DNA from 3 places in the Chryseobacterium sp. T16E-39 genome. Region 3 is predicted to be linked to each of the others. Evidence: riboswitches for the same ligand, from Rfam matches in the RefSeq annotation. Region 3 holds a riboswitch; each other region holds the start of a gene.
The links. A riboswitch is a leader RNA that binds a small molecule or an ion and turns the genes downstream of it on or off. The one in region 3 is predicted to bind thiamine pyrophosphate.

Region 1 (9,973 bases), 840 kb from region 3:
ATAGACATCAGCTATTAACATTTTTTATAAATTATAAGTCTACTTATTTTGTAGACTTATAAATATGACATACATTTGCTCCTCAAAAAAGTTAAAAAAATTTAACATAGAATGTATGAAAAATAGAAAGACCATTTTTTCCACTTCTGTTTTATTTTTCTTGGGAACGACATATGCCTACGCACAGGAAAAAGATACAGTAAAAACTGCTAATGTAGAAGAGGTCGTTATTTTAGGTTCCCGAAGCGGAGCGAGATCTAAAGTAGACAGCCCGGTTCCTGTGGATGTATTTAATATAAAAGAATCTTCACTGGTTCTGCCTCAAACCAATATTTCCCAGATTTTAAATGCTATAGCGCCTTCTTTTACTTCGACGGTTCAGACAAATTCTGATGGTACAGACCATTTAGATCCGGCTCAGCTTAGAGGACTTGGTCCTGATCAGGTTTTGGTTTTGGTAAATGGTAAAAGAAGACATACTTCAGCATTGGTAAATGTAAATGGAACTCCGGGAAGGGGAACCGTAGGAACCGATCTTAATGCAATTCCTTCTTTTGCAATCAATAGAATTGAAGTTTTAAGGGATGGCGCTTCTGCACAATACGGGTCGGATGCTATTGCCGGAGTCATCAATTTAGGTTTAAAAAGAGATACCGGGAAACTAACCGGACAATTTACATATGGCGGAAATCTTACCCCTGCTGCCAACGACCATACCGGAAACTTTGACGGACAAAATTTTCAGGTGGATCTAAATTACGGGAATAAAATAGGCAAGAAAGGAGGTTTTTATAACATCACATGGACTTCACAATTTAGAAATCCTACCTATAGAGCGGGAACAGAAAGTGGTGCCATATACAATGCTTATAACGCTATTGAAAAAAGAGCTTTGAATGACGGAGTTAATCTTTCTTCGTTGTTTACTGACATCAATAACACCCCCAATTCGCAACAAATTGTAAATTACATTCATCAATATTCTCAGAATGTAGGCTATTTTTCTCAAAACTTTCAAAACCAAATCCAGGGAGCTAATACAATTGGAGCATTACAAGGGTTATTGGGTGCTGATGTAACCAATCAGGAATTGGCTTATAGGGGATTAGACAGGAAAGATTTCAATATGCAGGTGGGGCAGTCCAAGCTGAATAACCACCAACTTTTTGCCAACATAGAAGTCCCAATTAATGACAGTTGGAAAGTCTACACTTTTGGCGGCTATAGCTTTAGACACGGTACTTCTGGAGGCTTTTTCAGAAGACCTAATCAAAGCAGGACTTTTACGGGGCTTTATCCGGATGGATATTTACCGCAGATTGCAACAGACATTCAGGATTTATCTCTTTCTGCAGGAATTAAAGGCGACTGGGATGGATGGAATATTGATTTCAGTAATACCTATGGACAAAATTCCTTTGACTACAATATTCAGAATACAGGAAATACTTCTCTAAGATTTAATTCCCCAAATGAATTTAGTGCAGGAGGATTGAGGTTTTCTCAAAATACGATCAATCTTGATTTTTCAAAAAAATATGATGTTTGGCAGGGAATCAATATCGCATTTGGAGCGGAGCACCGTTATGAAAATTTTAAAATAACAGCAGGCGAGGAAGCTTCTTATGCAACCTACGATGTAAATGGAAATGTATGGAATGGTACTACTTCCAGACCAACTGATTTCTTTGGAAATGGAACTCAATTTCTTCCCGGAGGTTCACAAGTATTTAGCGGTTTCAGACCGGAAAATGCAGTCAATAAAAATAGACAGTCAGTGGCGGGCTATGCCGATTTTGAGTTCAATTTTACCAATTGGCTGTTGGTAGATGCTGCTGCGAGATATGAAAATTATTCAGATTTTGGATCTACCTTTAATTATAAAATTGCATCAAGAGTTAAGATTGATAAAAATTTAAATCTTAGATTGGCAGGATCTACAGGGTTTAGGGCGCCTTCTATCCATCAGATCTATTATAATGTGACCTCTACTTTATTTACAAATGGTCAACTTTTAGATGTGGGAACGTTCAGTAATGATTCTCCGATTGCGGGATTATTAGGTATACCAAAATTAAAACAGGAAACATCCCAATCTGCTAGTGTAGGATTTACGTACAAAATCCCATCGGTTAATCTAACCTTAACTGCAGATGGATATTTTACTAAAATTAAAAACAGAATTATTCTTACGGATCAATTCCTGAAAAAAGATGTTCCATTAGAAGCACAAAATGTCTATTCTAAATTAGGAGTTAACGCAGCTCAGTTCTTTACGAATGCCATCGATACAGAAACTAAAGGTCTTGATGTTGTGATCACTCATAATGCAAGATTTTCTGAGGTGAAACTCGATAATAGTTTTGCGGTTAATCTTAATCAGACCAAAAAAGTAGGAAATGTTCATTCATCAGGTTTGTTGGAATCTGCTAATCTTGAAAATACTTATTTTTCTGAAAAATCAAGGATATATCTTGAAGAGGCTGTTCCAAGAGTGAAAGCGACTTTATCCCATAGTGTTTCCTGGAGAAATGCAAGTTTCTATCTTAGAAATACCTATTTTGGAAAGGTGACGGGAGCAGATGTTTTAGATGCAAACGGAGATGGTATTATTGCATTTGATGAGCATCAGAAAATTGCAGATAAAGTGATTACCGATGTTTCTGTAGCATATCAGTTCACAAAAAATGTAGGCTTAACATTAGGGGTAAATAATATTTTTGATATTTATCCTACTAAAAACCTCCCTGCCTCCACGAATAACGACCAATTTATCTACTCCCGTTCTACATCGCAATTCGGACAGAATGGTAGATATGTATTTACAAGATTGAATTTTAATTTTTAAAAACGAACAGCTAGTTGAAAATTAAAGGTAAGGGATCTTCAAAACTCATGATCTTATCATCTGCAAGGTCAAAATCAATTTCTGTATTTTGATTGGTGAAAGCAATAACAGTCATTCCTGCATTTTTGCCAGCAAGAATACCCGAATGACTGTCTTCAATAACAAAGCAATATTGTGGCTCAATATTCAGGTTTTTTGCTGAAGTAAGATAGACAGCTGGATGAGGTTTCCCCTGTTCTTCAAACTCTGCAGAAGTAATATGATCAAATAAATGAGCGATCTCCAGTTTATCTAAAACGATTTGAATAATCCTGTAAGGAGAGTTGGTGGCTAGGCCTATTTGATACTGCTTTAATTTTAAATCTTCTATAAACTTTTTTATACCAACAACGGAACAATCTTCTGTTTGTATCAATTCAATGACCCTTGAGATGACTTGCTGTTCAACAACATCTAAAGCAATGTTTTTCCAAGGGTATTTTGTATACCAGAACCGGGTGACTTCCTTGGTCGTCATCGATTGGGTATATTGTGTAAGATCATCCGTAATGATTGCGCCGAGTGAACCAAACACTTCTTTTTCCGCTTGTTTCCAGAATTTTTCACTATCGATAAGAACGCCATCCATATCAAAAATGACAGCTCTTGCTGGTTTTATTTCCATATTTTTAATTCATAAGCAGCTTCCCAAAAATGATATTCCATTCGGGTTGACATAATAAAAGCTTCTGTCATTTTATTTCTGGTTTCTTCCGTTGCCTTTTCAGCAATAGTATCACAAATGGCAATAGCCTGGTCTACAGCGATAGAAAATTCTTCTCCTCCATAGGTTTCGATCCATTTGTGGTAAGGATTGTTTATAGCGTTTTGATGCTTATAGATATAATCTCCCACCTCCCTATAGATCCAGAAGCACGGTAATACAGCCGCTACAGCCACTTCGACTGCCTCTAAAGCGGCAGTACTTCTTAGAAAGTGAGTATAATGGTGGCAGGCAGGCTGTAGTGTTCCTTTATCAGTAACGCCAAAATCGGTAAAGTATAGCTCATGTAATGCATTTTCTACAACGATAGCATTTTCAGCAAATCTCATAAAGGTAAGTACATGCTGAAGGTCAGGAATCTTTGCTGCAATAAGAGAAAGCGTTCTTCCAAAATGCTCAAGATACAGGGAATCCTGAGCCATATAAAATTTAAACTTCTCAAGCGGTAAAGTACCATCTGATAATTCTTTGATAAAAGACATTTCCAGAATAGACTGGTATTTTGGTTCAATAGCTTGCCAGGTGTGTTCAGACCATTTCATTTTTGATCAGTTTTTGAGGGTTAAAAAAGTGGTTAAGCGGACCATTTCCAAGTCCAATTTTGACATCTTTCCCATTCTCTATGGCCTGATAAACGTAATTTTGTCCAAGAGAAACGGAGTCATATAAAGTTTTCCCCTGCGCCAGATAGGCAGCTATCGCAGAAGAGAGGGTGCAGCCGGAGCCATGGGTATTATTAGTACTAAATTTTAATGTTTCAAATGAATGGTAATTTTCATACTCATCATAAAATAGGGAAGTGATCGTTGAGGTTTCCTGGTGGCCACCTTTCAGGAGAATACTTTTACACCCTAATTGTTTTATATATTTCCCTGCTGTATAAAGGTCTTCAAGAGTTTCTACTTTCATGTTAGCTAAAATTGCAGCTTCATCCATATTGGGAGTGATAACATCAGCAATAGGGAAAAGCTTTTCTATAATAGCAGTAATAGTATCTTCTTCAATCAATCTATGTCCGCTGGTGGCAACCATTACAGGGTCAAATACGATAGGGATCTTTTTGTACCTGCTCAGCGTTGAGACAATGGTTTCAACCAGTTGAGGAGTGTGAACCATTCCAATTTTAATAGCGTCAGGGAAAATATCATCTAAAATCGCTTCAATCTGATCGGCAACAGCTTCTACAGGAATAGGATATATCTTTCTCACTCCCTGTGTATTCTGTACAGGTAATGCCGTTAATACTGATGTAGAAAAACAGCCTAATGCTGATGTAGTTTTAATATCAGCCTGAATACCTGCGCCTCCACTTCCGTCAAATCCAGCGATCGTTAATACGGATGGATATGTGTATTTTTTCATTTTACAATTTCATTTTTTAATTCGTAGGCTGCTTTCTGAGGATCATGAGCGCTGCATATGGCTGAAACCACAGCAATACAATCTGCGCCGGCATTTATGATATCCTTCGCATTCGTTAGGTTTACATTGCCAATAGCAACCAAAGGTTTTTCTGTGAGCTGTCTGATTTTTTTTATTCCTTCAAGACCCCATTCTGTTACCGTATCAGATTTTGTGTTGGTTCTGAATACAGGGCTTATTCCAAGATAATCGGATACTTTGGTTTGTTCATTTTCAAGTTGCTCAAGATATTCAATAGAGTAGCCAATTATCTTATTCTGAATAAAAGGCTGCTGTCTCAAATAGACAGGGCTGGCATCGCTATTTCCTACATGAATACCTGCGGTATTTGCTTTCTCAACAACATCGATATTGTCATTAATGATAAGAGGAATGTTATGCTTATCTGTAATTTCGATGAGTTGTTGGGCTTTTCTGATAAAGTCATTTGTTGGGCTATTTTTTTCTCTTAGCTGAATGATATCCACACCTCCAAGAATAGCTTGTTCGGCTACTTTCAAAAAATTTCTTCCGATGCAATCTGCCTCAGAAATAACCAGATAAAGTTGATAAGGGAAAGAATGGAAATTCATAGTCTTTCTATCTTTAAATGACTAATAAATTCTTCCTCTGTCATATTGTAAAGCTTATCAATAAGATTTACCTGCAGGGTCCCGGGACCTTTGCTTTCTGAAACAGCAATTTCGCCTGCAATACCTATTAACGCCATCGCAGCAGCAACGGCCTCGGTTATGTTTTCTGTGATTCCGATGAACGCTCCGATAAGGGCCGTGGCTGAACACCCAAGACCAGTTACTTTGGTCATCATTGAATGCCCGTTATTGATGAAAATGGTTTGTTGGGTATCTATAATGATATCTGTTTCCCCCGAGATACAAACTACTGTATTATATTGCTCTGCAAGAAATTGTGCGGCCTCTGAAGCCTCACTGCTTTTTGCGGTGCTGTCAACTCCTTTTGTCGTTGTTGTATTCGCTTTCGCCAATGCAATAATTTCAGAAGCATTACCTCTGATGACGGTAGGGTGGTACTGTAATAGTTTATTTAAAGTGCGATCACGAAAAGAGGTTGCTCCAGCACCCACAGGATCCAATACCCAGGGTTTCTTTGCTGAATGTGCGGCTTCTGCTGCCATTAACATAGATTCAGACCAATATTCATCAAGAGTACCTATATTGATAACTACTGAATGAGCAATATTAACCATTTCATGGATTTCAGATTTTGCATGAGCCATGATCGGTGAGGCTCCGACAGCTAAAAGAGCATTAGCTGTATTATTCATCACCACATAATTCGTGATGTTATGCACCAGAGGAGAATGTTGTTTTACAAACTGTACCTTTTCCCAAAGATTTTTGTCCATTGTTATTATTTAAATAAAAATAGCTTTAGGAAAAAATCCAAAACAAAAGTACATTGTAAAGAATGTCTTTTTGCTTTTCCCTACGTCGGTGTAAGCCGTATCAGGTTCAAAGGGACTCTCTCAATTCTTTTTCAGAATACCCCTAAAGCAAGACAAATGTATGAAAAATATAAGATACAACCCCATAAACCAGCAACCAATAACTAGCAGCTTCTTACCTTTCCACAAGCTCTTTTACCGTTTCTCCATAAAAATCAGTTTCCGATGTAGTGATTTTTAAAAGCTCATACCATTTTCTAAACGCTCCGATAAATACGATAAGCATGAGAACCATAGCAACTACTGCTAATGTGGCGAGAAGATATTGTCCTTTGGGAAGGTAGATGTCTGTCACCTGAATGTAACCTGCCCAAAATGTGATAATGGCCATGAAAACACCAGGAATAGCAGAACAGAGCGCATACTTCCCTCTATTCAGGCGGATGAGCATCGTTGTGCAAACAATAAGTCCACACGCTGCTAAAAGCTGATTGCTGATTCCGAATAACGGCCAAATACTGCTTACATTTCCTGTAAAGACGAGGTATCCCCATGCGAAAGTAAAGAGGAGACTGCTGATGATAATTCCAGGAGTCCAGTTCTTGTCATTAAATTTTGGAATGACGGACCCCAGCATTTCCTGTAAAAAGAAACGCCCCACTCTTGTTCCTGCATCGATAGCGGTAAGAATGAATACAGCTTCAAACATGATCGCGAAGTTGTACCAGTACGCCATCAATTGATCCATATATGGGATTTTATTGAAAATATGAGCCATTCCTACGGCCAGAGATACTGCACCTCCGGTTCTTCCATGCAGGTCAATTCCTATCTTTTGAGAAAAATAATCAATGTCTACTCCATGTAGTGCTGGATGTGCAGCAAGGAAAGCATCATAAGATTCTTTCGGAGTATTAATCGCGAAATAATCGCCTGGCATTAAAGTACATGCAGCAATTAAAGCCATAAGAGCTACGAATCCTTCAACAAGCATCGCTCCATATCCTACAAAAAGAATTTCTCTTTCTTTATTTAGCATTTTAGGGGTAGTTCCGGTCGCGATCACAGCATGGAATCCGGAAATAGCTCCACAGGCAATAACTATAAAAATAAAAGGAAGAACAGGTCCTCCTATTACAGGTCCTCCACCATTCACAAATTGACTGATTGCTGGCATTTGTACCGTTGGGTGAATCGCAATAACACCAATGGCAAGCATCACGATGGTTCCGATTTTTAAATAGGTAGAAAGATAATCTCTCGGTACCAACAATAACCAAACAGGTAAAACAGATGCTAAAAAGCCATATAAAGGTATTGCTATGGAAATAGTTGTAATATCCCATGAGAATAAACTATTCATGGTTTCATTTTGCATAAGATTGTGCCCACCAATGATACCTGCTATTAAAAGTACTCCACCCAGTATACTTGCAAAAGTGACACTGTTTTTTCTATAACGCATAATTAATCCCATGATGATAGCAATAGGCATTGTAATCACTACCGTAAATAAAGACCATGATGCCTCATGCATTGCATTGATACAGGCCAATGATAAACCTGCCAATGTAAGAATCAAGATGAATAAAATGGCAAAACCAGCTACGGTTCCTGTTGTCTTTCCAATTTCTTTAGAGGCAATCGTGGCTAAACTTTGTCCCTTGTGCCGTACAGATGCAAATAACACCACCATATCATGCACTCCTCCTCCTAAAACACATCCTATCAGAATCCATAAAGCTCCGGGGAGATATCCGAATTGTGCAGCAAGAACAGGTCCTACTAATGGCCCTGCCGCTGCAATAGCTGCAAAATGATGCCCGAAAAGAACATTTTTATTCGTAGCAACATAATCTTTACCATCGGCAAATTCAAGTGCTGGGGTCGTATTTTTATCATTGAGACGCAATACCTTATTGGCAAGAAAAATCCCATAAATACGATATGCTATTGCGAAAATAAGGAGCGAGGTGAAAACTAAAGTTAAAGCATTAATGTTATTTAGGAAATCCATATCATCTTAGTTTTTTATAAATAAATAATTAAATTTTTTGTTTATTTTATTTTGAATAATTTAAACAATGGCCAAGTTAATTAATTTATGAATAAAAAATATGAATATGTATATCAATCTAGCAAATTAATAAATTATGTGATGTTTTTGTTTTGTAAATATTTATGAATCAATAAGTAGTAATCTGAATTGGTTTTAGAACTATATATTGTAAGTTTCTATATATGAAAGTAAACAGCAGATAATTTATTTTTCTACTTTTTCTGAGATACGATATAGGTTACCATCTCGTCAACCAGTTGGTTAAGATAAGCTTTATCTGTTGTCCCAAAACCATGTATACCTCCGTCCACGATAGTCAGATTGTTTTTCACCTTCTTTTTATTAAGGTCCTGTTCTAATATTTCTGATTGTTTTAAAGGAACAATTTTATCTTTATTCCCTTGTAGAATAAGAGTAGGCGTTGCATTATCAACATAATTGACAGGAGATAGCGTGTCAAAATAATTGATCACTTTACGCTTATCTTTTTTAATATCATACCCGGAGATTCCTAAAATCAGTTTTTCTCTGAGGTCAACAATTTTCTTTGAAAACAGACTGACAAAAAAAGCACCTACTTTTCCTATACGGGTATGGAGGAGTTTATTAAGATCCGTTGGGCCATAATTGTTTACAACATAATTTACTTTGGCAGAATAGTTCGATAACCCAGGATCTCCGGTGAATTCATTATCCTGGGTATATGCTGCCAATAATGAAAGATGGGCTCCGGCAGATACTCCGAAAAGGCCGATATTATTGGTGTCAAAATGATATTGATCTGCATTTTTTCTCACCCATCGGATGGCATCTTTAGTATCCTGAATGGGAAGAGGGAAGTGAACATCTTTGTTTACCAGTGTATAGTTGATGCTTATCACTATATACTCTTTTTCTACCAGTTTTAAAATCATGTTCTCGATATAGGTATCTGCGTGTACTATTTTATCACCACCAACCCAGCCTCCGCCATGTACATAAATGAGGACGGGATACTTTTTATCAGAAATGTTTTTGGGGCTATAAATATCCAGGGCCATTGAGCCTTCTTTATTTGTTTTGTAAAAGATATTTTCTGAAGAGAGAGTTTTTTCCGGCAAAAGAGTACTCTTTTCACCTTTTGGCAGAGCCAGGTTCTGGGAAAAACTTAAATTAAATACAACTAAAAATAAAATAAAAAACAGGTTTAATAAAAACCTGTGTGCTATTGTATTGTTTTTGAATGATTTCATATGATATGTTTGAGCGATTGGTTATTTAACTAATTCCTCAAAAAGTTTACCAAAAGTCTTTTCCAGATCCTTAGATTTTCCGGGATGAGGTCTGGAGGTCTGTATCACAGAACTTCGGACAGCGGTTAACCAACGGAAGCGCTCAGGGATTTCGAGTAAAGCGATAGGTCCGCCACCCTTATCCCCATTGGCAATTTTTTTAAAGCTTTCCAGATTCTGTATAATATCCTCATAGTCCAGTTTA
Region 2 (9,973 bases), 2.1 Mb from region 3:
CCTTCTTTTCTGTTTTTAGTAATATTAGCTAAAGCAGGTGCTTCTGCCGGAACTTCTTTTTGGAATGATCCTTTTCTTACCGTTGCAACAACGTTTACAATCATTAAGATTGCTCCTGAGATATAGAATAGACCTCCTACAAATCTCATTTTAAAGTAAGGAATAATTGCAGTTACAGTATCTAACCAGTTTTTCCACAATAGTGTTCCATCCGGGTTGAATTGTTTCCACATCAATCCTTGAGTAAATCCTGAAATATACATTGGTACTGCATAGAAAATAATTCCTAAAGTTCCTAACCAGAAATGCCAGTTAGCTAATTTTACAGACCATATTTTTGTTCTCCACAAGATAGGGACCAAATAATAGATTACCCCGAATGCCATGAAACCATTCCATCCAAGTGCACCTAAATGTACGTGACCAATTACCCAGTCCGTAAAGTGTCCAATTTTGTTGATGTTTTTTGTCGCTAAAAGAGGCCCTTCAAAAGTTGCCATACCATAACAGGTAACAGCCACTACGAAGAATTTAAGAATAGGATTTTCTCTTACTTTGTCCCATGCTCCTCTTAAGGTAAGAAGACCATTAAGCATACCACCCCAAGATGGTGCGATAAGCATGATAGAGAAACCTGTTCCTACAGCCTGAGCCCAAGCTGGAAGTGCTGTATACTGAAGGTGGTGAGGACCAGCCCAGATGTATACGAAAATTAATGACCAGAAGTGAATGATAGACAGTTTATATGAGAAAACTGGTCTGTCTGCAGCTTTTGGTAAGAAATAATACATTAAACCTAAAACCGGAGTTGTCAATACGAATGCTACTGCATTGTGACCATACCACCATTGTACGATAGCATCTTTTACTCCAGCATATGCTGAATATGATTTCCATCCTGTAAAAGATAATGGAACTTCTAAGTTGTTAAAAATGTGAAGCATTGCTACTGCGATCCAAGTACCGATATAGAACCAGATAGCTACATAAAGGTGTCTTACTCTTCTCTTAGCAATAGTTAAGAACATGTTGATACCGAAAATGATCCACGAGAAAGCAATTAAAATATCGATTGGCCATTCATGCTCAGCGTATTCTTTAGAAGTATTGATCCCCATAAAGAACGTAATGAACGTAGCAACAATCATAAACTGCCAAGTCCAGAAATGTAACCAAGATAATGTATCACTGTACATTCTTGTCTTTAATAATCTTTGTAAAGAGTAGTAAATACCGGTATAAACGATATTACATACGAATGCAAAGATTACGGTGTTGGTGTGCAACATTCTGATTCTACCAAAACCAAATGCACCATGGGTATTAATTAGTCCCTGAATATTACCACTCTTTAAACTCTGAATGGTGGTGTCATCAGTACCAAATAAAAATTCTGGCAATTCGGGATAGAAAAGCATTAAGGCTGCTGTAAGCCCGAACGTAAACCCTATAAGCCCAAAAACTATGGTCGCATAAAGAAATGCCCGAACAATACTGTTGTCATAACTAAACTTTTGTGTCTCCATATCAACTATTCACTTTTTTCTTCAATTTTATTATTTTCTCCTTTTTCTTTCTCGTTTGTTTTGTTGCCGTCTTTTTCTTTCTCCTTTATTTCACCAGAGTCAAAAAGAATTCGAACAGCAGGGGACTCATCATCCTCAAACTGTCCTTTTCGGGCGTTTACTATAAAAACGACCAAGAAAATTGCAGCCAAAGAAACACTGCATAGGATCATTAAATATAGAATATCCATCAGACAACAAAATTAACCTATTTTCGGGGTTCAAATTTAGTGAAAAATAATGACATTCATCACGAAATAGCGATTCTCGCTAATTTAAAATCAGTCTAAATAAGGGCTTCTACGCCTCTTTGGTAAAGTATTTCCGACCCAGGATCCAGGTTGAAATTGTAGTAAAAGCAACTACAGTGATTGAACTTATTGGCATGATTATCGCTGCGAAGAGCGGGTGCATATGCCCTGTAACAGCGTAACTTAAACCTACTATATTGTACAGAAAGCTGATTATGAATGTCATTTTCACAATTGTTATCGAACCTTTGCAGACGTTCAGGTATCTGTCTAAAGTAACGACTTTGTCACCATTCATAATAACATCGGAAGAAGGGGTGAAGCTATTGGTGTCATCAGCGATTGCGATACCCACATTACTTTGCTTTAATGCTCCGGCGTCATTTAAACCATCTCCAAGCATGGCTACTCTGTGATTTTGATCCTGTAGCTGTTTAATGTAATTAAGTTTATCTTCAGGGCTTTGGTTGAAAGCCATTGCCTTACAATTTGGAATGATGTCTTTTAATTGACCTTCTTCAGAAGAGTTGTCTCCGCTTAAGATAAAGATTTTATAGTTGGTAAGGGATTTAAATAAATTTTTAAGATGGCCTCTGTATTCATTCTTGAAAATGAATTTACCTAAAAACGCGCCATTTTTGCTTATATAAACCGCTGTTTCAAGATTTTTAGACTCCTGGTCATTATATTTAGCAGACCCGATTTTATAGTTACTTCCTCGTACATTGGCTTCATAACCCTTTCCTGAAATCTCCTGGAAGTTGTCAACGGGAAAATAATCATCATTTACATCAATGAACTCATACAATGATTTTGAAAGAGGATGATTTGAGTTTTTTAGTAATGTTTTAATGTTCAGTAAATCAAACTCAGATATTTGTGAGCCGTCGTATTTGATATTGGTTTTCTTTCTGTGGGTAATAGTTCCTGTTTTGTCAAATACGAGTGTGTCAATTTTTGCAATTTTTTCAATGGTCAAAGTATCCTTTACATAGAATTTATTTCTACCAAGGATTCTCATAATGTGCCCAAACGTAAATGGAGCAGAAAGTGCGAGTGCGCAAGGACAAGCAATTATCAATATCGCTGAAACGACCTGGAACATTTTTTCAAGATCAATGAATGACCAATAAATTCCTGATACCAAAGCGATTCCCAATATAATAAAGGTGAAGTATTTACTTATATTGTTAGTAAGGGTGTCCAGCCCGGTTTCGTATTTCTTGAATGCTTCTTTATTCCAGAGTTGGGTAAGGTAGCTCTGGTCAACATCTTTTATAACTTCAAGCTCAAGAGATGATCCGATTTGTTTTCCGCCCGCAAAAATCTTGTCTCCCGGCTGTTTGCTGATGCTTTCGCTTTCTCCGGTAATAAAACTATTGTCAATATTTCCCTCTCCATTGATCAGAATGGCGTCTACTGGGATGATTTCCTGATTTCTAACAAGAATTCGGTCTCCTACTTTAATTTCAGAAAGTAAAATATTATCCTGTTTTCCATTAAAGTCAACTTTAGTTACAGCGATAGGATAAAATGATTTATAATCACGATCGTAAGATAGTGCACTGTACGTTCTTTTCTGAAAGGTTTTTCCTAAAAGCATAAAGAATAAAAGTCCGCACAGAGTATCGAAATAACCAGGCCCATAATTCGTAAGTACTTCGTAGGCACTTCGTCCGAAAAGGACAAAAATTCCTAGAACGATCGGAACGTCGATATTAACAATTTTATTTTTTAAACCGTACCATGCTGATTTGTAATAATCTGAAGCAGAATAAAAAACTACAGGAACGGCAAGCAAAAACATCAATGTTCTGAAAAGACCTTTGTAATGCTGCATCCAATAATCCTCGCCTCCAATGTATTCCGGGAAGGCCAGGAACATTCCGTTACCGAATGCAAACCCGGCGATAGCAAGCTTGACAAGAAGTGATTTGTCAAGATGGTCAACATTCTTTTCCGCTGTTTCCAAACTGATAACCGGTTTGTATCCAAGATTGGTTAGGAATTTAGCTAGTTCGCTTAATTTTAGATCGTTATGGTTGAATGAAACTTGTAAGGTCTTTCTTGTAAAATTAACCTGAGAATATTTAATCCCACTATTTAAGGTATGAAGGCTTTCCAATAGCCAGATGCATGAAGAACAGTGTATTACAGGAACTTTGAAGGTGACTAAACTGGTGTTTCCTTCCGAGAAATCAGTGACTTTTTCAAAGATTTCCGGAGTGTCTAAATAATCGAACTGAGAAGAGTTTTCATCACTCGGACGAATCCCTGCTCTTTTATTTAATTCGTAAAAATTACTTAGATTGTTGGTATTCAGAATTTCGTAAACCGATCTGCAACCATTGCAACAAAAAGTTTTTTCGTCAAAAAGAATTCTTTCTTTTTCTATGCCTTGACCACAATGAAAACAGTTCTCGTTCACCTCCATAAATTATTGAGGTACAAAATTATAACAATTTTTTTTGTTTATCGATTTAAAATGTTCTATTTTTGTGATAAATGTCATATTAAAATGTCGCAGGAACAACAGATTGCAATTGAAGAGAGGTTCGCCAGAGTTTTTAATGATAAATCTTTTAAGGAAAGACTTTCAAGCGCAGATTTTGAAAAATACATTAGCACAAAGAAGAAATTAAATTTTCAAAAACACGATACTATTTTTGAAGATGGTGAAACTCCAAAAGGAGTGTACTTTTTAGAAAATGGAGCAGCTAAACTTTCGAAATCAGGAGCTTTTGGAAAAGATCAGATCTTAAGATTTATTAAAGAAGGCGATATCATTGGTTACCGATCTTTACTTTGTGGAGAAAATTTTCAGGCTAAGGCTGAAGCAATGACTGATATTGAATGTACTTTTCTACCTGCTGATGTTTTCATGTATCTTTTAGAGGTAGATTCTCAATTATCTTTCGTAATGCTTCAGAAGATTGCTTATGAATTGGGAGAGTCTTCAAATACGATTACCTTCCTTGCCCAAAAAACAGTAAGAGAAAGATTAGCTGAAATTTTATTGCTCCTGGAGCAGAAATTAGGGGTTGATCCGGAAGGTTTTATCAAAATTTCTCTGACCAGAGAAGAAATTGCCAATATTATTGGTACAGCAACAGAGAGTGCTATTCGTTTGATCTCTGAATTCAAACAGGATGATCTCATAGAGGTGGACGGTAGAAATATCAAAATTCTCAATCACGACAAACTAATGAAACTAGGTCACGTAGTTTTATAAACCATACAAAATTTAAGTCGGCGCAAGCCGACTTTTTAACTTTTAAAAAATAGATACATTATGTCTGTTCATTCTGAAATTAAAAAAGTTACGACTGAAACCTTGCGTAAAATGAAATTCGACAAGGAAAAAATAACAATGCTTACAGCCTATGATTTTACAACGGCGAAGATGGTAGATGCGGGAGGTGTTGATGCTATTTTAATCGGAGATTCTGCTGCCAATGTGATGGCTGGTTTTGAAACTACTTTACCAATCACTTTGGATCAGATGATTTATCATGCTCAGAGTGTTGCCCGTGGAGTAGACAGAGCATTAGTAATTGCTGATTTACCATTTGGTAGTTATCAGAGTAATCCGGAAAAGGCATTGGAATCTGCTGTAAGAATGATGAAAGAGGGCGGAGCTCATGGTGTAAAAATTGAAGGAGGTAAAGAAATTTCAAAATCAATCAAGAAAATCGTTAATGCGGGAATTCCGGTAATGGGACATTTAGGATTAACACCACAATCTATCTATAAATTCGGGACTTACAAAGTAAGAGCAAAAGATGAAGCAGAGGCTGAAAAACTGATCAGTGATGCGCAGCTTTTAGAAGAACTTGGATGTTTTTCTGTTGTTTTAGAAAAAATTCCAGCCGATTTGGCTAAAAAAGTATCTGAAAGTATCTCTATTCCTACAATTGGGATTGGCGCAGGCCCTGACTGTGACGGCCAGGTTTTGGTTTACCATGATATGGTAGGAATGAATCAGGGATTCAGTCCAAAATTCCTAAGAAGATATCTTGATCTTTATACAGAAATTACAGGCGCGGTTGCACAGTATGTAAAAGATGTAAAAGATGTGAGTTTTCCAAATGATAAAGAAAGTTATTAATGAGAGATAATCAACAAACGATACAGGGGATTATTTCCGTTGTTGCTTTAATCTGCTTAGCAATAGGTTGGTTCAATTTCTTTTCACCAGAAGTTAATGATCTTCTTTCTAAAAGAGTATTCTATATCATCATAGGGATCAGTTTTGCTATTCAGGCGCCTTTTCTGTCGAACAGAAATTTTGTCTACCCAATGTATGCTGCTGCGGGTCTTTGTATTGTAGGGGCATTTTTGCCATTAGAATCAAGACTGGCAGGAATGAAAACACTTGGGCTTTTAGGAGGAATTATTCTTTCTTTATCCAATAGAAGACAGGTAAACTAAACTAAAATGGAGGAGCAGATTGCTTATGAAGACAACCATCTTTTGGTTGTAAATAAAAAAGTGGGTCAGCTTGTACAAGGTGACAAAACCGGTGATGAATCACTATTAGAATTAATTAAAAGCTTTATAAAAAAAAGAGATGCTAAACCGGGAAATGTTTTTCTCGGTTTGGTACATCGTATAGACCGTCCTACTTCCGGATTGGTCATTTATGCTAAAACCTCAAAAGCTCTTTCGCGTCTTACTCAAATGGTGAAGAACAGAGAGGTCGAAAAAACATATTGGGCAGTCGTTTCTAAGGAAATGATCCCGCATAATCAGAGATTGGTTCATTATCTGAAGAAAAACGAAAAGAATAATAAGGCTATCGTTTTTCCAAAGGTTACTGATGGAGCAAAAGAGGCGATTTTAACCTATAATGTTATTAAGACCCTTGATAATTATATGCTTCTTGAGATTGATCTGGAAACAGGAAGACATCATCAGATCCGTGCACAATTATCCAAAATTGGAGTTCCTATTAAGGGAGATTTAAAGTATGGTGCACCAAGGTCTAATCCCGACGGAGGAATAAATCTTCATGCAAGAATGCTGAAATTTATCCACCCTGTCACCAAAGAAGAGATTGAGATTGTAGCACCTGTTCCACAGAATGATGCGATCTGGAGAGCTTGTGAGGAAATGTAATATACATTGCTTTTCTTAAAAATAAAAAAGTCTGTTATTCTGGTGATAGCAGACTTTTTTATTTTAATAAAGGGGTTGAAGTTTTGCTCATTCTGAAAAAATAACTAACTTCGCTCCATACTTTAGGGGTGTCTGTGTACAAACAGACTGAGACTTTACCCTTTGAACCTGATCTGGATCATACCAGCGTAGGGAAAAGTGAGATGACTTTTTGTTGTACATTCTATTGTACAATTATAGCCATTCCTAAAGTGATTTGTTTAACAAAAACTTGGAATGGAACTTATAATCAACCACACCCGAAAAATTTTCAATGTCCCGCCGGAAAACCTGGAGGCATTAATGGCTTTGGAGGCTCCCGGCCGAAAAAAAGGAATTGCTGTTGCTCTAAACAATAGTATTATTCCTATTTCATCCTGGCAGAATACTTTACTTCAGGAAAACGACTCAATTTTAATTATCACTGCCACGCAGGGCGGTTAATCCTATATAACAATACCCAAATTTTATGGCACATTCTATTACATGTTCACCATTTCCCAATTCTAAGAAAATTTATGTTGAGGGACAAATTCATCCAATTAATGTAGCAATGCGTGAAATTCATTTAAGTCCTACCAAACTTAGTAAAGGAGGCTTTGAGCACAATCCACCTGTGACTGTTTATGATACATCCGGACCTTATACTGATGAAAATGCGGAGATCGATATTTTAAAAGGTCTTCCAAGAATAAGAGAGCAATGGATTTTAGACAGAAAAGATGTAGAAGTATTAGACGGGATATCATCGGAATATGGTAAAACTCGTTTGGCGGATCCAAAACTTGATGATCTACGTTTTTCGTATAATCATAAACCCAAAGTTGCTTTAGAAGGAAAAGAAGTTACCCAGTTGTATTATGCCAAACAGGGAATTATTACTCCTGAAATGGAGTACATCGCAATTCGTGAAAATCAAAGGATCGAGCAACTTGACTCCGTTTCCAAAGAAATGGCTTCTCAGCATGCTGGAAATAGTTTTGGAGCAAGAACTCCTAAAAATAAAATTACCCCGGAATTTGTAAGGGATGAAATAGCAGCCGGAAGAGCGATTATTCCTAATAACATCAACCATCCTGAGAGTGAGCCAATGATTATCGGGCGAAATTTTTTGGTTAAAATAAATGCTAATATCGGAAACAGCGCTGTTTCTTCAAGTATTGATGAGGAAGTGGAAAAAGCAGTCTGGGCTTGCAGATGGGGTGCAGATACAATTATGGACCTATCTACAGGGAAGAATATCCATGAAACCAGAGAATGGATCATAAGAAATAGCCCAGTACCAATTGGGACAGTCCCTATTTACCAGGCGCTTGAAAAAGTAAAAGGAGTTCCTGAGGATCTTACCTGGGAGGTTTTTAAAGATACTTTGATTGAACAGGCGGAACAGGGAGTTTCTTACTTTACTATTCATGCCGGAGTATTACTTAGATATATTCATCTTACGGTTAATAGAGTAACCGGAATTGTTTCCCGTGGAGGTTCTATCATGGCTAAATGGTGTCTGTATCATCATAAAGAAAACTTTTTATATACTCATTTTGAGGAGATTTGTGAGATCATGAAGAAATATGATGTTGCTTTCTCTTTGGGTGATGGATTACGTCCGGGGTCTATAGCAGATGCTAATGATGCGGCACAGTTTGCAGAATTAGAAACTTTAGGAGAGCTTACAAAAATCGCATGGAAACATAATGTTCAGGTGATGATCGAAGGTCCTGGCCATGTACCGATGCACATGATCAAAGAGAATATGGATAAGCAATTGGAAGAGTGTCACGAGGCACCTTTCTATACTTTAGGACCACTAACCACTGATATTGCTCCAGGCTATGACCATATTACTTCGGGAATCGGAGCAGCGATGATCGGGTGGTTTGGTTGTGCAATGTTGTGCTATGTCACCCCTAAAGAGCATTTAGGCCTTCCAAACAAAAAAGATGTAAAAGATGGTGTAATCACTTATAAACTGGCAGCACATGCTGCAGATTTAGCAAAAGGCCATCCGGGTTCCCAATATAGAGACAATGCTTTAAGTAAAGCAAGGTTTGAATTCAGATGGGAAGATCAGTTTAACCTTTCATTAGATCCGGAGACCGCAAAAGCTTACCATGACGAAACGCTGCCGGCAGAAGGAGCAAAGATTGCCCATTTCTGTTCGATGTGTGGACCTAAATTCTGTTCGATGAAAATCACTCAGGAAATACGCGAGTCTGCTGAAATGGGAATGTTGGTAAAGTCTCAGGAGTTTATTGAAAACGGGAAGGAGATCTATTTATGATCATTGTTATAAGTCCTGAAGAAATCATTCCTGATGAAACTGAGACTGTTAATGAAATGTTTCAGGAAGGATTGGAATTATTTCATATCCGGAAACCTTTTATCAGTGATCACGAAATGATTAGCTTTTTGGATCAGATTAATAAATCATTCCGCTCACATTTGGTTATGCACAGCCACTTTGAGCTGGCTGAGGAGTATGGTATTTCCCGTTTACATATTAGAGAGTATGATCGTGTTAATGAATTGCATACAATGTATGCTGAAAATTATGCAATCTCTACTTCAGTACATACCATGAGTGCTTTTAATTCCTTGGAGGAGGATTGGGAATATGCTTTTCTAAGTCCATTTTTTCCAAGTATTTCAAAACAAGGATATGGAGCTGAAACTACTATTTTGGAAGAAGTTAGAATGAGAAATAACCAAAGTGTAAAGCTGATTGCTTTAGGGGGAATTCATGAAGATAACATAGAGACGGTACTTAATTCGGAAGCAGAAGGAGTTGCTTTGTTGGGAGCTATCTGGCAAAGTGAAGGACCTCTGGATGTTTTCATGAAATGTCAGAGGACAATAAGGAAATATAATGAGCAAAATAAATAAAAATTGATCAAGGAAAAATTACAATATATCTCCCAGGGGAAAACAAAAGAAGAACAGGAATTCAATATTTACAATGCTTTAGATGCAGGTGTAAAATGGATTCAAGTCCGGTGGAAA
Region 3 (9,973 bases):
TAATTCAAGAGACTTAAGTTTCTCGAATTATTTTGTAACATATTATTTATATGGACACGAGCAAGATGCTCGCGCCAGCAAAGGGAAAAAGAGTTAGAATATAGCAAATGGTAGAACTCGTATAAACCCCTATCCAATAAGCACACAACACAAAGCATTAATTGTCAGATTAATGCTTTTGCTATTCTTAAGTAGTAATATTATTTTTGTATTATGAAAAAAGATAAAATAATTATTGGCAGTTATGTCAATATAAACGGAGATCGTACAATAATTGACGATCAATTATTAGAAAAAATTACTAATGAGGAAATTACACAAATTGAACCAATAAGATTAGACGATGGATGGCTTAATGATTTTGGATTTAGAAAATGTTACGACTGTTGGAGATATGAACATTCAGAAAGTAAAAGTGTTGAAATTAGATTCACAAAAGATCGGCAAGTATTAATTCGATTTGATCTAGATGGAGCAGATAATTTTTTCAATGAGGAAACTCAACATGTTCATATGTTACAATACCTATGTTTTCTCAAATTTCAAAAAATGTTTTCTTTGGATGATAATTAAAACAAAGCCCCAATTAAGGGGCAGTTTTGTTGTTATTAATTTCTGATGGATACCATTACTTTATATTCATAATTAATATCTTCTGGTCTTATAGTACCGTAATTACAATATACTTCGGCCCCAGTTCTTAAACTTACTTGTGACGTATCCATTTTCAATTTATTTGATAAGTCATCAAAGGCTTTAGTAGCTGATCTAAGATCCTGCATCAGATTTTCACCTAGTATACTACTAGAAAAATCCACATTTTTTATAAATTCTAACGCCGCTACATTTTGGAGTCTTTCAATAGACTCGCTCATTTCTTTAAACATAAAATTAGATAAGACACAAGAGTCTTATTCTCTAATATAATGAAATTAATTAATAAATCAAACTGAAATGTTTAAATATTCTTTTTACTGAGAGTTTTTAGAATTAGTATATTTGCTAAGCTTTAGGGGTATTTCTATACGAAATTGAGAGAGTCTCTTTGAACCTGATACGGTTAATACCGTCGTAGGGAAAAGCAGCCGGCACCATTATGGATAGTTGGCTGATTTCTTTTTCTCTAAAGCCTAATAATTTATAAATTAAACAGGCTCTATGAATAAAATTAATGGTTTTAATATAAGGGTTTATGCTATCTGTGAGCATGAAGGAAAGATGCTGACAGTTTACGAGTATAACAAGGAAGAATTTTATTGTAAGTTGCCCGGTGGTGGCTTGGAATTTGGAGAAGGAATTCTGGATTGTCTCCACAGGGAATTTTTGGAAGAACTAAATGTTAAAATTGAAATTACAGGTCATCTCTATACACAGGAAGATTTTATACAGTCTATATTTGACGGAAGCCAAATCCTTATAATCTACTATACGGCAAGAATTCTTGACGTTGAAAATCTTAAAGTGAATACAGATGATATTAATAGGCTCGAATGGATAGATATAAATGATAATCCCTTTGGACTACTTACTGATAAAATAGCCCTCCAAAAATTAAGAGAAAAACATTCAATACAAGTTAATTAAAAGCATTTAATGAGTTTCTTCATTGTTTAATAGTGTTGAACTAAAGAAAGCAATTTCTAGAATATTAACTTGATACATAAGTAGAAAAAAATCCCCCCGCTGCCTCACGAATCCTTTCGCATGGCACTTTACTCTAATGACTTTCAATAGATTATCTCATAAAAAAAGCCACCTATTACAGATGGCTTTTTTTTTCATATGAAAAATTCTTTTTAAGATCCGATTGGAACACAAGAACAAACACAGTCATAAATGCCTTGATCAGGATCACAAACATAAATAGATTCACATTTAAGATAGTATTTTGCAGGACATGTGATAGGAGTACCTGATCCGATAACTGATTTCATTTCTTGTCTTGAAATTTTCTTAAAATTTTTCATGAATTTTTTATTTTATGGTTATTTATCAAATATAAATAAATTAACTATAAAATAGCTCTTAATTTTTATGGATTATTAGTCATCGCCGCAAAAGATGCCTGTAACTCTTCTTCTGTTTCGGGTAGCTGCACTTTTAACCCTCGTGTAATGCGGGATTGAATGTCTTCTGCAACTGGTTTGAAAATTTCATGATACTTCCCAAAAGCAGTTCTATAATCATCATTGGCGTTAAGCTCCTTTGCTAGCAACGTTGCACCTTGTAAAGCCAGACTTGTCCCCATTCCTGTAAAAAAGCTTGGAGCATGTGCTGCATCTCCAAGTAAGGCAACACGCCCTTTCGTCCAGTTCGGTATATGAATCTGACAGGCTTCATCAAAATACAAATTGTCAGAATGCAGCATGGTATCTAATATTTCAGGGATTTTCCAATTCGTATTGTTGCCAAAATATTCTTTCAGAATTTGTTTGTGCTGTTCATTATTTCTATAATCCCAATCCAATTGAGGTGCTCTAAACATGAGTATAGCGTTCGCTCCCTCTTTAAAATGGTAGATAACAGCTTGTTTACCCAACTCCCGGTATACGATTCCCGTATTACCCGACTTACCTGTTTCTATATGATCCGCTTTAGCAAAAGCAAAGTAAACACCGAAAAACTTTTTGAAATTTTCTTCAGGACCGAATACAAGTTTCCTTACAATAGAGTGCGTACCATCTGCCCCAAATACAAAATCAAAACTTCTGTCCGCTCCATGTTCAAAGGACACATCAACCCGATCTTCATGTTGGATCAATGTTTTTATGCTGTTTCCGAAAACAATTTCGACTTCATCCTTAGGAACAATATCAAAAATAATATCTACCAGGTCGCTGCGATGGATTTCAATATCACCGAGATATTCTTCCAGTGCATTGATTGAAAAAGTAGTGAGTGTTTCACCTTTGGCATTGACAACCTCATCGGTATGGATAAATTCCTGGTCTTTTATTTTTTGTAGTATTCCCATTTCTTTTACAATATCCAGGGCTTTGCCACGGACATCGATGGGTGAACCGCCGCTTCTAAGCTCTTTGCCGATTTCTACGACTGTCACCTTATAACCAAATTTGTTTAACCAATAGGCTAATGTTAATCCGGCAAAGCTTGCCCCTGAGATCAAAACTTGTTTTTTCATAACTTGAAAATTTAATTGTTATTGTAACATTGATAGAACAAAATTAGCAGTAACTTTACGATTAAAATACTCCAATAGCTATTAAAAATAGTCGTAAAAATTATGAGCAATGCAGATCATAAAGATATAGACCACAGAATTCTTGAATATGCAACCAAGGTAGGACTGACTACACTGGACGAGCTACAGTATGTCGAGGTCAAACTTTTTAAAGCCTTCACATTTTTGCCGGATATAGCCATGCATTTTGGTACGTTTAACATTAAAAAGAATTTTATCCGCAAAACTGCAACCTCATCGATCAAAGACAGTATTGGGTTTTTATTTTATAACATCTTTGATGATGACGGGACCTCTTCTGGTACAAGTACAATCAAACTGCCCGGAGATGCACCCTTTGTACGTATATTCCCATTTACGATACAGCAGAAAATCAATTTTACAAAAAATACACAGGCCACCTATGTTTCCATCAGCATCAGTGCCGATTATCTGAAAAGTTTTCTGAAGGAGGAATCTCCCTATTTTCAATTCCTGTTCGATGATACCAACAGTTTTCTGATTGAAGAATTGATGACGGATGATATTTTACGCACCGTAAACGACATCGTGAAAAAAGAAGCGCCAGACACAATGAAAAGTTATTACTACAAGATCAAGGCAATGGAACTTCTTTTTTATTTATTTGAAAGTTTGCGCAAACGGGAAAGTTCAGTCCACCAAAAACTAAGCGGAAAGGAAATAAAATCTATTTACCAGGTGCGCGACAAAATAGTTTCTTCATTAAGCCAACCAACCAGCATTGCAGAACTGAAACAAATTGCAGGAATGAACGAACTTAAGCTCCGCAGAATATTCACCCAGGTTTTCGGCATGGGAATTTACGATTACTATCAGCATTTACGCATGAAAGAAGCTGCCCGGCTTTTGCGGGATGAAAAACTATCCGTATCAGAAGCAGGCTATCAAATGGGGTTTGAAAACCTAAGTCATTTTTCAAGAGTATTTGAAAAACATATGGGTCAAAAGCCAAAAAAATACAGTAATAATCTGAAATAAAGGAAGGCAAAATAATTCAGTGCATCCTGGTCTTTTACGCCTGAACTACACAAAAAGAGTTTCCTTCAGGATCAAGCAGGACTACATAGTCAGCATCCGGTTCATAATTCCAATCTTCTACTTTCGTAGCTCCAATGCTGAGCAGCCGATTAACTTCTTCTTTCTGATTTTCCGTTATGAGATCGATATGATGCCTCTTGGGTTCATCGGAACTGGTTAACTTCAACGACAATTGCATCCCTGTACCATTTTTGGGGATTAAAATCGCAAAATCGATATCGGGATCTCTTTTAAGCTCGTAATTTAATGCCTTGCACCAAAACGTAATGGCTCTGTTAAGGTCCTTTACCCCCCAAACAATTGAAAGTATTTTTAAGTCCATGAGTCTGCATTTAATTGTTACAATATTACCTTTTTCGGGCAGGATAAAAAGGTAAAACTTTCAGATTTTTCATTTACAATCTTCCCTCTAATTGAAATTTGAAGTAAAAAGACTGTTCTCTTAAGTTTTATGGTAATACTTCTTCAATCAAAATTTCATTTCGTTGGAAGAATCAGTCGATAACTTCAGCAACCACTTTCGTTTCTTTTCCTAATAAATCTTTCCTGTACCTGATCCCCCATTCACCCATGGTATCAATAATCGTATGCAGGCTTTCTCCAAAACAGGTCAGTTGATAATCTACGGAAACGGGCATGGTGTTGTTTTGGGTCCTTTTGACCAGATTATTCATTTCGAGGTCTTTCAATTCTTTGGAAAGGGTTTTGGAAGCAATCCCTTCCACCTGTCTTTTTAAATCCATAAAACGCATCGTCCCCACATAATAAAGATGGCTTATAATAAGGGTTTTCCATTTTCCATCAAGCAGATCCATGGTATCCTTTACTCCGCGGATGTGGCTTTTGCATTTTTCTCCGATTTCAATTTTATCTTTTTTCATACCCTGAAATTATTAATCAAAATTACGCAAATCTTCCTATAAAAATTCACCTGGTTACTTTTTTGTAACTGGTTACCAACAGGGAACAGGTGTATTTTGGAAACCTAAACACCCTAACTTTGTACCATAAATGAGATTAAAACCTCAACAGATTTTAATAAAAAACACTCAACATTATGTCATTACAGGAAACATTACAATGGAGATTTGCCACTAAAAGCTATAATGGTAAAACAATAGAAAATGAAAAGATCGACCAGATCCTTGAAGCGATTCGTTTGTCGCCTTCGAGTTCAGGTTTACAGCCTTTCAAGGTTTTTGTGATCACCAATCAGGAATTAAAAGAAAAGTTATATCCTTTTTCATGGGAACAGAAGCAGATTCTTCAGGCTTCTCACCTGCTGGTTTTTGCCGCATGGGACGAGTACACTCCGGAAAGAGTGAATACATTCTTCGAATTCAGCAATAAGGAACGTAACCTGCCTTCCAGTGCCACTGATGACTATCGTTTAAAACTTCTCGGCATCATGGATCAGAGAAGTAAGGAACAGCATTTTGTGGGTGCTGCCCATCAGGCTTACCTTGCATTGGGGTTTGGTCTTCTTGCCGCTGCCCATGTGAAAGTAGATGCTACTCCTCTGGAAGGATTCGACAGTGAAGCGTATGATGAGATCCTTAATCTTCGTGAGCAGGGATTGAAGAGTACAGTTCTTTTGGCTTTAGGGTATAGAGATGAAGAAAATGACTGGCTCGTGAATCTTAAAAAAGTGAGAAGGCCTAACGAGGAGCTTTTTGTAGAGCTTAATTAGGGTTGATTAATCGCTAAGACGCAAAGTTTTTTTATAGATATAATGCTGCTTTAAGGTGCAGGAAAATCTAAAATTTTCGATAAGTGCTATTATATAAACGTATTATATTTTACCCAGATATGTCATTCCGTAGGAATCTCAACAATGCATTTTTAAAAGCTTCGTTTAGATTCCTACGGAATGACAATATTGTGGATAAGTATCCTGGAATTGTATTCAATAAAAACAAAATTCTTTATTGGAGATAAAATCCGTGCTCTTTAATAGAGAGAATTATTATGAGTGCTGTTGCACTTGGGCTTTAGGTCTGTACTTTTTATCCAGCTCATGAATAAGATCCATTGTTGTAGCAGACAATATATAAGCGTCTTTAACCTTTTTAGAAGCCTTATCATAGAGGTAAACAAATTCGAAAGGATCTTCAATATGCTTGATCAACTCTTTTTTGTATCCTCCCTTTTCAATGATATTCGCCATATAATACCCCGGAATATGACCACTTGTACTCCAGCTGTTGATGAGTTTATTGATCTTTAATTTCGAACGGTCTAATGGTTTTACGGATAGCAGAGAGTCCATATTTTTAATCACTTTCGCTCCCTCGGTGAGAAATTCTTTACCATACTCTCTTTGAAATTCCAAAAGCTTCATCGCATCATCACCCTCGTACCGCTTGTCAACAAGATCCGCACTTCCTTCATTTAATATTCTCTGAAGAATTGCCACCAATACTTTATCCTGATCTTCGACATCAAATACCAGACGGGGCCTTAATACATGCTGAAATTCATGACCTCCCAGTACTCCCATTTTATTATTGTCGTGAAAATATGCTGCAAGAAGTGTGAACACCATCCATTTGCTTTCCACGTGGGCATCATTGTGAATAGGAATGATCGTAATTTTATATTCAGGAGCTGTGGTATGATTCTTCTTTGGAAGCATCTGATAAGTATATTGATAGCAGGTTTCAAAATACTTTTTAGGGTCTTTTTTGATCTCTGTAAGATACTTTTTCATCTGGTCCTCATTCACTTTATACTCGTTCACATTATAGATCCACCAGTTGTTGTTTCGGTCTTTCAGTTTTTCCTGCAATATGCTGCTGTTTTTTGGCATATAAACGATCTCCATCGTCTTTCTGTAGCTTTCTGTATAGGTACTGTCTACTCCCTGATCCTTCAGATAAACCTGTATAGCCTCATTTTTCAGAAACTGATTCCAGGTTTTCTTATCAAGGGGTTCATTCTTCTTTAAACTTTCAGTGATTTTAAAATATTCCCAACATGACGAATCATCGAAAGTTTGAGAATAAGCCAATTGGGCTGTGAGAAAAAGAAAAAAAGTAAGTAAAATTCTCGGTTTCATTGATTTATTTTTTAATACAATAGTGTATGGCTAAAGTACTAAAAAACACAAATGTTGTGTAATAAATTTTGTAGGGGCATATTGTTAAATCCAGCTGGTAAAATAAATGATGTTTTGGGGTTAAAAAATCTAAATTAAATTTCACCCTTCAAAAACAGAAACTTCTCGATACGATTTTTTCAAAATCTACTCGAAGTGACGTACCCAATTTTCTCTATACTTATATAAACTTTGATCTTCCGTCAGATCGAGTGTTTTTCGTTAGAAAAATGTATCGAGATCTGTTCAAAAATAGGGTAATAGAACTATACTACAGCCCTGATGATCATTGTCATAAATAGTGTCTTGCATGTAACAAAAACAGAAAGCCTACCGTTACCGATAGGCTCTCAATTAAAAACAAAAACTACTCACTTAAAAACGCAACGGCTTTCGCCACAAACGCATTATGATTCTGAAAGAAAGACGCATGTCCGGAATCCGGAAAGACCACAAGATCGGCATGCTCTAAATTTTGTTTCATATTCTGTGCATTCTGAACCGACACGGGAAGATCATTTTCTCCATGAGCGATCAGAACAGGTTGTTTGATCATTTTTATATCTTCAAGCGAATTAGGATCAGGCTGTGCCCAGCTTAAAACGGCCGTAAACTGTGCATTGGATGTTGCATCGCTTAATGCAAGATCTCTGTCTGTGGTACGGAGCTGGATTCTTTCATAAGAAGCTTTTCCGGCAGCAACACTCGCAGCAGATTGGGTAAATCCAAACTTCAAAAAGGATTCTTCAGGTCCCAATCCTGCAGTTCCGGCAATGATATTCGGCAGGTTGGATAATCCGATCGCTCCTTTAGGTCCGGTACCGGTTAAGATCACTTTATTGATCAGAGCTGGCTCCGTCAGAACAACCCGCTGAGCGACAAATCCACCCATCGAAAAGCCCATGATATTCACTTTGGTCAGGTTAAGCGCTTTGATAAAAGCGATGGCATCATCAGCCATTCCCTGTACGGTATTCGGTGTTGTTCCTTTTGAAGAAGCTACCCCCTGGTTATCAAAGATGATGATCTTATATTTCTCAGCCAACCCATCGGTTACCGCCGGATCCCAGTCGTCCATAGAACCTCCTAATCCAGGTAATAATACCAGAGGTATTCCACCTTCTTTCCCCCATGTACGGTAGGCGATGTCGTTACCTTTTACTTTAATAAATTTTGTTTTGGCGTTACGATGGTTCACCACCTGTACTTCCTGGGTAATGATCTCGCTTTCCTCACTGCAGGAAACCGTCACTACTGAAAATAATGTTACACATAAAATACTTGCTGCTGAAATGGTTCTGAATGCTTTCATTGTTGTTTATTTTTGTATGATTATGGTGCAAACATAGCCCCTACAGAAAGGCAGAACACTGACAAAGTATTTGAAACAGACAATTTCAGGGGTTAATCAGACATTTGGAAACTTAAAAAAATTACAGCCTCTTCCTCTTTCCGGTTTTCATTCTTTTTTACTAAACTTTTTTGATTTCAGATCATTTCCGTAATCAGGCTACGTGATCCCTCAATCCGGCTACGTCAAGCCAATACAATAAGGTGACCTTTGTATCATTAATTTTAAATAAGAATACAATGAAATCAAGAAAATTGAGAAACCTCGAAGTATCGGCTATCGGTTATGGCAGTATGGGACTAAGCCAGGGATATGGTTCTATACCTGACCGGAAAGAATCCATTGACTTACTTCACAACACCTACGACATGGGCTGTACCTTTTTTGATACCGCCGAAGCCTACGGAATGGGCAGCAACGAAGAGTTACTTGGTGAAGCCTTAACAGGAATCCGAAATAAAGTAACTATTGCCACCAAATTCTGGATTCAGGAAAGCATAGAATCATATTCCACGGGGAAACTAATGGAGATCATCAAAAGTAAAGTGGAAAATTCTTTAAAAAGACTGAAAACAGACCATGTCGAATTGTATTATCAACACCGCGTTAACAAAGATATTCCTGTTGAGGACATTGCGTATTGTATGGGTGAACTGATCAGGGAAGGAAAAATCCTGGGCTGGGGCCAGTCGCAGGCTACAGAAGAGGAAATTCGAAAAGCCCATGCGGTCACACCGATCACAGCCATTCAGAGTGAATATTCAATTATGGCGAGACAGTTTGAGAAGGATGTGATCCCAACATGTGAAGAGCTCGGAATCGGATTTGTAGCTTTTTCACCATTAGCCAATGGCTTTCTTTCCGGTCAGGTAAATACAGAAACTGAGTTTAAAGGAATTGATGCCCGAAGAGTCATCAACCGTTTTGAGAAAGATAATATTATTGCCAATCAGCCATTGCTTGAACTGTTGCATGAATTTGCCCTGCTCAAAGAAGCAACTCCTGCACAAATCTCTCTCGCATGGATGCTGCATAAAAACAATTTCATCGTTCCAATCCCCGGTTCCAGAAATCTGCAAAGGATCGCAGAAAACATGGGTTCAGCGGATATTATACTCAACGACAGTGAATTTGATCAGATAGAAAGAGCACTATCTACCATTCAGATTTACGGTGACAGAAGAGACGAAGACATTGCCAGACTAAGAACATTAAAAGATTAATTTTACCTAAAAAGAATCAATTTCACAAAGAGATTTATTCC

Region 1: it holds a riboswitch for thiamine pyrophosphate, as region 3 does, so the genes downstream of both, thiM (hydroxyethylthiazole kinase) here and CEY12_RS00785 (NUDIX domain-containing protein) in region 3, are expected to answer to the same signal.
Region 2: it holds a riboswitch for thiamine pyrophosphate, as region 3 does, so the genes downstream of both, thiS (sulfur carrier protein ThiS) here and CEY12_RS00785 (NUDIX domain-containing protein) in region 3, are expected to answer to the same signal.

What each region holds. Positions count from the first base shown of each region.
Region 1 is NZ_CP022282.1:4,200,423-4,210,395, forward strand. Features, by position in the region: gene CEY12_RS19095 (TonB-dependent receptor plug domain-containing protein) at 116-2,848, shown strand; gene hxpB (hexitol phosphatase HxpB) at 2,859-3,512, opposite strand; gene tenA (thiaminase II) at 3,503-4,153, opposite strand; gene thiD (bifunctional hydroxymethylpyrimidine kinase/phosphomethylpyrimidine kinase) at 4,140-4,973, opposite strand; gene thiE (thiamine phosphate synthase) at 4,970-5,605, opposite strand; gene thiM (hydroxyethylthiazole kinase) at 5,602-6,399, opposite strand; TPP riboswitch at 6,460-6,553, opposite strand; gene CEY12_RS19125 (carbon starvation protein A) at 6,614-8,455, opposite strand; gene CEY12_RS19130 (alpha/beta hydrolase) at 8,710-9,729, opposite strand; gene CEY12_RS19135 (DUF3037 domain-containing protein) at 9,751-9,973, opposite strand, start outside.
Region 2 is NZ_CP022282.1:2,917,466-2,927,438, reverse strand. Features, by position in the region: gene ccoN (cytochrome-c oxidase, cbb3-type subunit I) at 1-1,526, opposite strand, end outside; gene ccoS (cbb3-type cytochrome oxidase assembly protein CcoS) at 1,532-1,756, opposite strand; gene CEY12_RS13145 (heavy metal translocating P-type ATPase) at 1,866-4,244, opposite strand; gene CEY12_RS13140 (Crp/Fnr family transcriptional regulator) at 4,335-5,048, shown strand; gene panB (3-methyl-2-oxobutanoate hydroxymethyltransferase) at 5,109-5,924, shown strand; gene CEY12_RS13130 (hypothetical protein) at 5,924-6,247, shown strand; gene CEY12_RS13125 (RluA family pseudouridine synthase) at 6,254-6,934, shown strand; TPP riboswitch at 7,049-7,146, shown strand; gene thiS (sulfur carrier protein ThiS) at 7,211-7,417, shown strand; gene thiC (phosphomethylpyrimidine synthase ThiC) at 7,443-9,254, shown strand; gene CEY12_RS13110 (thiamine phosphate synthase) at 9,251-9,856, shown strand; gene thiE (thiamine phosphate synthase) at 9,860-9,973, shown strand, end outside.
Region 3 is NZ_CP022282.1:168,720-178,692, reverse strand. Features, by position in the region: gene CEY12_RS00795 (hypothetical protein) at 214-573, shown strand; gene CEY12_RS00790 (hypothetical protein) at 609-875, opposite strand; TPP riboswitch at 1,002-1,095, shown strand; gene CEY12_RS00785 (NUDIX domain-containing protein) at 1,159-1,584, shown strand; gene CEY12_RS22815 (bacteriocin-like protein) at 1,797-1,967, opposite strand; gene CEY12_RS00780 (FAD-dependent monooxygenase) at 2,033-3,142, opposite strand; gene CEY12_RS00775 (AraC family transcriptional regulator) at 3,245-4,201, shown strand; gene CEY12_RS00770 (VOC family protein) at 4,236-4,583, opposite strand; gene CEY12_RS00765 (winged helix-turn-helix transcriptional regulator) at 4,756-5,142, opposite strand; gene CEY12_RS00760 (NAD(P)H-dependent oxidoreductase) at 5,319-5,951, shown strand; gene CEY12_RS00755 (DUF5700 domain-containing putative Zn-dependent protease) at 6,228-7,319, opposite strand; gene CEY12_RS00750 (alpha/beta fold hydrolase) at 7,726-8,670, opposite strand; gene CEY12_RS00745 (aldo/keto reductase) at 8,949-9,932, shown strand.